DNA from 2 places in the Carnobacterium sp. FSL W8-0810 genome. Region 1 is predicted to be linked to the other one. Evidence: riboswitches for the same ligand, from Rfam matches in the RefSeq annotation. Region 1 holds a riboswitch; the other holds the start of a gene.
What was found. Region 1 has a riboswitch for thiamine pyrophosphate ahead of thiM (hydroxyethylthiazole kinase). Riboswitches for the same ligand answer to the same signal wherever they lie in the genome.
Positions count from the first base shown of each region.

Region 1 (4,201 bases):
TGATGCAATATTTTGAGTGGTATATAGAAGATGATGGTAACCATTGGAAACGTTTAAAGGAAGATGCAAAACATTTAAGTGAAATTGGAATAACCAGTGTATGGATTCCACCATGTTTTAAAGGTACAGGAACACAAGACAATGGATACGGAATATATGATTTATACGATTTAGGTGAGTTTGATCAAAAAGGTACTATCCGCACAAAGTATGGTACAAAAGAAGAATTAATAGCAGCAATTGATGAGCTGCATAAATACGAAATCCAAGTTTATGCAGATGTTGTTTTAAATCATAAAGCAGGCGCAGATGGAGTTGAACGATTTAAAGCGATTGAAGTGGATCCTGATGATCGCAATCAAACAATCAGTGAACCCTATGAAATTGAAGGATGGACAGAGTTTACTTTTCCAGGTAGAAAAGGGAAATACTCTGATTTCCAATGGCATTGGTACCATTTTTCAGGAACGGATTACAATCAAGAAAACGAGAAAAAAGCTATTTATCGTATTGAAGGTCAAAATAAAGGCTGGGCCGATGACGAAACAGTAGATAACGAGTATGGCAATTACGATTACCTCATGTATGCTGATATTGATTATAGTCATCCAGAAGTTGTTGAAGAAACAAAAAAATGGGCTAATTGGTTTATTGCAGAAACTGGAGTAGATGGTTTTAGGTTAGATGCGGTCAAACATATTAACGAGAATTTCATTTATGAATTACGCGAAAGTATTGAATCTAATTTTGGCAAACAATTTTTTATTGTGGGAGAGTATTGGGACCAAAATTACTCTAGTTTAAAGAATTATTTAGAGAGCCAAGGCTATAAAATGGATCTATTTGACGTAGGATTGCATCACCAATTAGAACAAGCTTCAAAAATGGGTAACGAATTTGATTTGACACAATTATTTGATCAAACGTTAATCCAAAATAATCCCATGCAAGCTGTAACTTTTGTAGATAATCATGATTCTCAACCAAATCAATCGCTGGAATCCTTTATTGAGCCATGGTTTAAGCCTGCAGCTTATGGAGTTATCTTACTAAGACAAGAAGGCTATCCAGTGCTCTTTTACGGTGATTATTACGGTATCAAAGGGGATGATCCAATTGAACCTCAGCGTGAAGTAATCGATAAATTATTGTACCTTAAAAAGAATTATGCTTATGGAAATCAAACAGATTATTTTGATCACAGAAATTGTATTGGTTGGACTCGATCAGGAAATGAAGAGTATCCAAGAGGGTGTGCTGTAGTCATCTCAAATAGTGAAGCTGGCTTTAAGGATATGTTTGTAGGAGAAGACAAAAGTGGATGTGTTTATGAAGATTATCTAGGTAATTGTACAAATAAAATAACGATTGATGAAGAAGGTAATGGTCATTTTCTTGTAGAAGCCGGTTCTGTATCTGTGTGGGTGAATAAAGAAGAATAATTAAATTAAAAGAAAAAGATCGAATTGTTGCTAACTAATGAATAGACTGAAAAAATTTATTCATTAGTTACTTTTTTTTGTACTCTTAATGTCTAATTACTTAAGAAAATTGATTAAATAGTTTGTATATAGTAAGCTTATAAGTAATTAAATGTTTTGCAGGGGGACACATTTGTGTTGAGAAGGTAAAACCTGACCCTTTGAACCTGTTAGTTAACACTGACGTAGGGAGCACTAGGTACATATCTGTTAAATTATACGTACTGAGCTCTCCATTTCTATGGGGAGCTTTTCTTTTGTAAAACTTTTAATTGCGGGGGGACACGCTTGTGTTGAGAAGGTTAAAACCTGACCCTTTGAACCTGTTAGTTAATACTGACGTAGGGAGCGATTAGTGTTTTTTTCATACACTTTTTTTAGCCTCTACGCTTTTTGTAGAGGCTTTTTTTGCTTGCGTCCAAAATAAAGGAGGACTGAGAGTTAGATTTTTGAAGAATGGTGAAAAGAAATGGCAGACAAAAAAGTAGAGGAAAGAGGAATGAAATATGTTAGTACAAATTAAAAAAAAAGCTCCTTTAGTGCATTGCATGACAAATTACGTAGTTGCTAATTTCACAGCGAATGGGTTACTTGCAGTCGGTGCTTCACCTATTATGGCTGATGAAGTTAAAGAGGTATCTGAAATAGTGTCGATTGCTCAAGCATTGCTTATTAATATTGGAACAGTGAATGACCGTACAGCAGAAGCTATGCTGCTTGCAGGCAAAACAGCAAATGAATTATCTATTCCTATTGTGCTGGATCCAGTAGGTGTTGGTTCTACAAGTTATCGCAAACAATTGGTTAAGCACCTTCTGAATAAAATTCAGTTTGATTTAATTCGGTGCAATGCAGGTGAGCTAGCGGCAATTGCCGGTGAGGTTTGGCAACCAAAAGGTGTAGATAGCGGCACAGGTGAAATAGATATTGCTAAAATCGCAAAACGAGTTGCTTTGCAGTATACGTGCCTTGTCATTGTAACGGGTGAATCAGATTTTATAACAGATGGGCATGAGGGAATTCATGTTTCAGGAGGCAAGAAAATAGCGACACACATCACAGGTACTGGGTGTTTATTAAGTGCTATCTGTGCAGCGTCGCTTGCGAGCAGCGGTATGAATCCAATGCAAAGTTTAGCAGCGACGTTAAAAGATTACAAGCAAGCTGCTGAACAAAGTACAAATGAAGTGGGTACGTTTGCTTTACAATTTATGAACACATTACAAAAATTATCGGAGGTTGAGAGATGATTGCACTAACAATAGCTGGATCAGATTCAGGTGGCGGTGCTGGAATTCAAGCGGATATAAAAACATTTCAAGAACTGGGTGTATTTGGAACAACAGCAATAACAGCATTAACTGATCAAAATACACTAGGAGTACACGGTATTTTTGAAGTATCGCCAATTTTTGTACAGCAACAATTACAAACAATACTAGATGATTTTTCTGTAAAAGCAATTAAAACAGGAATGTTATTTTCAGCTGAAATTATTGAAGTTGTGGCTAAAATCGTACAACAATACCAAATTCCACTAATCGTTGATCCAGTGATGATTGCAAAAGGCGGAGCAAGTCTTTTACAAGATGAAGCAGTAAAAACGTTAATCGAAAAGCTGTTTCCTTATACAACAATTTGCACACCAAATATCCCTGAGGCAGAACTTTTAACAGGTAAACGGATTAAAAATGTTAAAGATATTGAAGAAGCTGCACAGCAAATCCTTCAAATGGGGGTTGAATGCGTGATTATAAAAGGAGGTCATTTAGATGGAGAACAGGCAACGGATAGAGTATACACTCGTCAGCATTCTTTTTCGATAAGTACCCCTCGTATACAAACAAAAGATACACATGGGACAGGTTGTACATTTTCTGCAGCTCTTACAGCAAATATTGCAAAAGGACTGTCCATACATGAATCGATTATTGAAGCAAAAAAATTCATCCATCTAGCTATTTCTACCCCTCTTCATATTGGAAATGGTCATGGACCAACAAATCATTTTGCTTATAACGATCAAAAAAGAACCTGTGAGGTAGCAGTAAATGAACTGTAATATTTTGAACGTTTATTTTATAATGGGTACAGTGAACTGTAGAAAAGATCCTTTGGAAACTCTTGAAGAAGCTTTACAAGCAGGGATTACTTGTTTTCAATTACGTGAAAAGGGTGAAGGGTCTTTAACAGGTAAAGCGTATGAAGAGTTTGCTCGTGCTTGTCAAAAAATGTGTCAAGCTTACCAAGTACCGTTTATCGTCAATGATGATGTAGAGCTTGCATTTAAATTAAATGCGGATGGTTTTCATATCGGCCAAGAAGATCTAGCGCTTCCTATATTTCGTGAAAAAGCAAAAGGAAAAATAGTGGGTGTTTCTGTACACAATTCTAGAGAAATGGAACAAGCGATACTTAACGGAGCAGATTACGTCGGAATTGGTCCACTATATAAAACGCAATCTAAAAAAGATGCGAAGCCTCCTGCTGGGTTGTATTTTTTAAAAGCTATACGAAAACAATTTGCTAACTTTCCAATTGTAGGAATAGGTGGAATTACAGAAGAAAATGCTAATGCCGTTCGTTCTTCAGGCGCAGACGGTGTGTCTGTTATTTCAGTTATTTGCCACAGTGAAGATATTGGACAAACCGTTAAGAATCTACTGTCAAAGAAAAAAATAAACTAATTATTTAGAGGATTGATTTAGCATTAGTATATA
Region 1 covers NZ_JBBOWO010000001.1:548,311-552,511, reverse strand. The annotation lists gene NST49_RS02690 (alpha-amylase) at 1-1,442, shown strand, start outside; TPP riboswitch at 1,593-1,690, shown strand; TPP riboswitch at 1,748-1,846, shown strand; gene thiM (hydroxyethylthiazole kinase) at 1,988-2,731, shown strand; gene thiD (bifunctional hydroxymethylpyrimidine kinase/phosphomethylpyrimidine kinase) at 2,728-3,543, shown strand; gene thiE (thiamine phosphate synthase) at 3,533-4,168, shown strand.

Region 2 (4,201 bases), 1.6 Mb from region 1:
AGCTAGCTTATGAGTTTATAGAATTGGAGAAAATAATCTAGAAAAAGTTTGTTTAAATTTCATCCATTTAGATTTATTATCAATGATTTCTTTTGTCAGTAGATAGCTTTTCTTCATATCTTCATAAAAGAAATTTTGCTGTTGCTGAGCAATCTTAGCATCATAGATAAAAACATTTACTTCAAAATTTAATTTAAAACTACGGATATCAAAATTAGCTGTCCCAATCGAACAGATATCTCCATCCACAACTACTGTTTTTGCATGTAAAAATCCATTATCGTAAATATATACTTCTGCACCAACTGCTGCCATAGCTTCAGCATAATACATGGTAGCCCGATAAATAAATGGATGATCTGGTTTATTCGGTATCATGATTTTAACATCAATCCCAGACATTATAGCAATTTGAATAGATTCCAATACTGAATCATCTGGAACAAAATAAGGCGTTTGAATAAAAACAGACTCTTTAGCCATACTGATCATCTTAATATAACCCTTTTTGATTTGCTCAAGATCTGAATCTGGACCACTCGAAACGACTTGTACGTTCGTATGCCCTTTTTTATCAATTAAAGGGAAGAAATTTTCTTCATATTCCAATTTATGTTTAGGAACTGCTGCATTCCAATCCATTAAAAATCGACTTTGTAATGCAAGGACAGCATTTCCTTGAATTTTTAAATGGGTATCTCTCCAATAGCCAAATTTCTTATACTCGCCTAAATACTCATCTCCAACGTTGAAACCGCCAGTATACCCAATTTTCCCATCAATAATCACAATTTTACGGTGATTACGGTAGTTAAAACGTAAATTAATCAATGGAAATTTTGAACCAAAGAAAGGTTCAGCTTTGCCACCTAATTTTTTTAATTTTTTAAAAAAATTAGGCTTTAACGATCGAGAACCTAAAGCATCATAAATAACTAAAACATCAACTCCAGCAGCTGCACGTTCTTCTAAGACTTTAAGAACACGTTTCCCTATTTTATCGTTATGGATAATATAATAGATCATATGAATGTGATGCTCCGCTTTAGAAATATCTTCTATTAAAGAATTAAATTTCTGTGCTCCATCAGTGAACAATTCAATTTTATTTCCTTTAGTTAAAATTGATTCGTCACTTTCTAAAAATAAACTTGCCATTTCTTTTGCGTTTTCAGTAGCTTGTTTAGCAGATAATAAATTTTCATCCTCTGCTAACATTTCTTTTTGAGCTTGTACGAGCTCTGGCATTCCTATATTTTCTTGAGACTTGATATCAAATATCTTTTCACGGGTCAATTTTTTCCCAATAAACAAATAAAAAATGAATCCAATTCCTGGTAAAAGAATCAATACAAGCAACCATGCCCAAGTAGCAGCAATATCTCGTTTCTCACGAAAAACCGTAATGACAGCAAAAACGATATTTAAAAAGAAAAAACCCAAAAGTATGTATGTGATAATCTGCATCGACGTATTCCTCTCCAACTTTATTATTAGTCAATCTTACTACTTCCCTAATTTTTTAGCTACTACAAACTAGCGAACTGCAGGAATTCATTACCAAAAAAGAGATTGGGCAGCTGCCACAATCTCTCACTTATTTATCCTTAAAAAAAATGGTTAATGTTTACTTTTTGGTAAAAACAACATTGGAGTCGTTTTAGCTATGATGATTAATACAACGCTTGTTACTATTCCAGTAACGAGTGCACTTCCACCGTTCGCAATAAATGAATACCAAATAGGATTCATTCCTTCTGGAGCATAACTTCCCCAAAAATAATACCCTGCAATAAAGTGCCAGAAGAAACGAGCTGCTGTTCCTAATATCGTTCCAAAGACAATTAATTGATATTGCTTTAGTTTTTTATTTTCTTTAAAAGATCGTTGGATAGGTCTGCTTACCAGACCTGCAAAACCAACAAAAGCAAAAGCAACAAAATATTCTATAAATCCTTGTAATGGATGCAATATACTAGCGTTTCCAACTAAGAAATGCAATACTCCCCATAAAAATCCTGATGCAGACGCTGCTATAAAACCATACCTAAATGCAAACAACGTTAACGGAATCATCCCTAACGAAATTGTAAATCCTGTTCCAATATTGGTTGGAATCAAAGATAACACAATTGCTAAAGCGGCAACTATCGTCCCTTCTATCCAAACACGTAACCTCATACTACTCAAAAAAAACTCCTCCTTCATGTGTTGAACAGTGCCACACATCAAAGGAGGAGTCCGAATAATCATTTTAACACTATTATTTCGTCCCCGTCACAATCCCTACGCTCGTACTAACGAACAGGTTCCAAGGGTTAGAATCTATTGATTCAATCTCAGCTTTTTACAGCACCCCTTTGTGATGGTTGTTCATTCAATTTTACTTCCATATAATATAGTACAATTATACTGATTTTTTGTCAATATACGATTTGATGATTCAACTATTAAGCAGATTAAACTAGACTGCCCTCAAGTATTTTTGAGTAAACAAACTTATACCCATCTGCTTCCTTTACTTTCTTTTTAGTATCTTTGAATCCTGATTTTAAATACATCATTTGTCCACTGATGTTATCGTAATCAATCAACAAAACAATTTCATTAATAGAAGAAAACCGCTCTTTTATATACTCCGGTAGTTTTTCCATTGAAGCTTTTCCGTATCCTTGCTTTTGATACCGTTTATCGACCGAATGGGCTTTTAAAAGAATAGCATTGGGATTTGAGACATAGTTTAATACCGAATTTCCTGTTTGAAGGATAAAGAAACCTACCATCGTATCTTGGTCTAAGATCAAGATAGGGTATTTTTCATTTTCATGTAAACTTTCAGTCATACCGACCATAGGCATCACTGTGTAAGGATTTTTTTCTATTATATAATCTTCTATCATAGAAACATCGCCTACTGTTGCTTCTCTTAGTATAATATTTTCCATCCTATTCATACACTAACCTCCACTGATTTATTGTATTAAACCTCTTTATAAGCCTACCTTACCTGTCCCCATCCCATTCAGCATAAAATTCTGATAAATAGTGTTCCATAAAAGCATGTCTTTGTTCTGCTAACTTTTTCCCAGAAGTTGTATTCATTTCTTCCCTTAGTTTTAACAATTTTTCATAAAAATGCATAATAGCTGTATCTTCTCCAGAACGATAATCTTCTATAGTAAGATGTTCACGTGGTTTTTTTTCCGGATCATGTATCAATCGATTTTTTGAACCTGAATAGGCCATTGTTCTAGCGATCCCAATTGCTCCTATTGCATCCAATCTATCTGCATCTTGAATAATTTTTCCTTCTATTGAAGTCAATTTAGTTTTATTTGTCCCACCTTTGTATGACATGTGAAGAATGATATCCATTATTTGTTCTGTTTCTTCTTCAGTTATAGGATGAGTTGAAAGCCAACTTCTAACTTTCTTCTCCCCATCAGCTTCTGTTTTATTCATTTTTTCATCAGCCACATCATGTAAAAGAGCCGCCATCTCGCAAATAAAGAAATTTATTTCTTTACGTTCTTGTTTTGCAATACTTTTTGCTAAATTTCTGACTCGATGAATATGCCACCAATCATGACCGCTAGCATCATCTTTTAATAATTTATATACATAGTCTTCTGTATGTTCAATAATTTTTTTTTGTAAATCTGTTAACATTTTTTCCACCTCATTTGTACTCTTCCAGCACTTCAAAATAAGTCTATCAATCCCACTAAAAAACCACAAGTTATATGTCAATTTTTATATCTTATTTTTTATCTTTTTTTACAAGAAACCTAAAAAGAAAACGCTTTTAAAAACTTTTTTTATTTTTTTTATTCCCCCTCTCAGGTCTGTCGTCAAGGTAAAACAACGGTATTAAAGCTTATTTTTGAAAATGGTTTTGTTTTTCATTTTTTTTTATTCATGTTACACTGATTATTGTGCTTCATTTTAAAAGTTTTTTTTTAATGAATAGATGTCGATTTTTCTTAAACATTTTTCAAAGAAATCAGCCATTTTACGAATGGTTTCTATAACAATTTATGTTTTGATTCTATCCTTATCAGATTGTACTTTATTCATTTTGATTCACTAGTTGACATTCATAAATAAAAAAAGGAAGGGGATGTTATTTTTGTCAAAAATAACTATTGAAAATGTTACAAAAGTTTTTGGTAAAAGAACAACACAAGCCTTAGAGTTGTTA
Region 2 covers NZ_JBBOWO010000001.1:2,104,943-2,109,143, forward strand. The annotation lists gene cls (cardiolipin synthase) at 16-1,467, opposite strand; gene thiT (energy-coupled thiamine transporter ThiT) at 1,621-2,181, opposite strand; TPP riboswitch at 2,267-2,370, opposite strand; gene NST49_RS10160 (GNAT family N-acetyltransferase) at 2,460-2,954, opposite strand; gene NST49_RS10165 (HD domain-containing protein) at 3,004-3,669, opposite strand; gene NST49_RS10170 (quaternary amine ABC transporter ATP-binding protein) at 4,121-4,201, shown strand, end outside.
Region 2: another riboswitch for thiamine pyrophosphate. It lies ahead of thiT (energy-coupled thiamine transporter ThiT); the one in region 1 lies ahead of thiM (hydroxyethylthiazole kinase).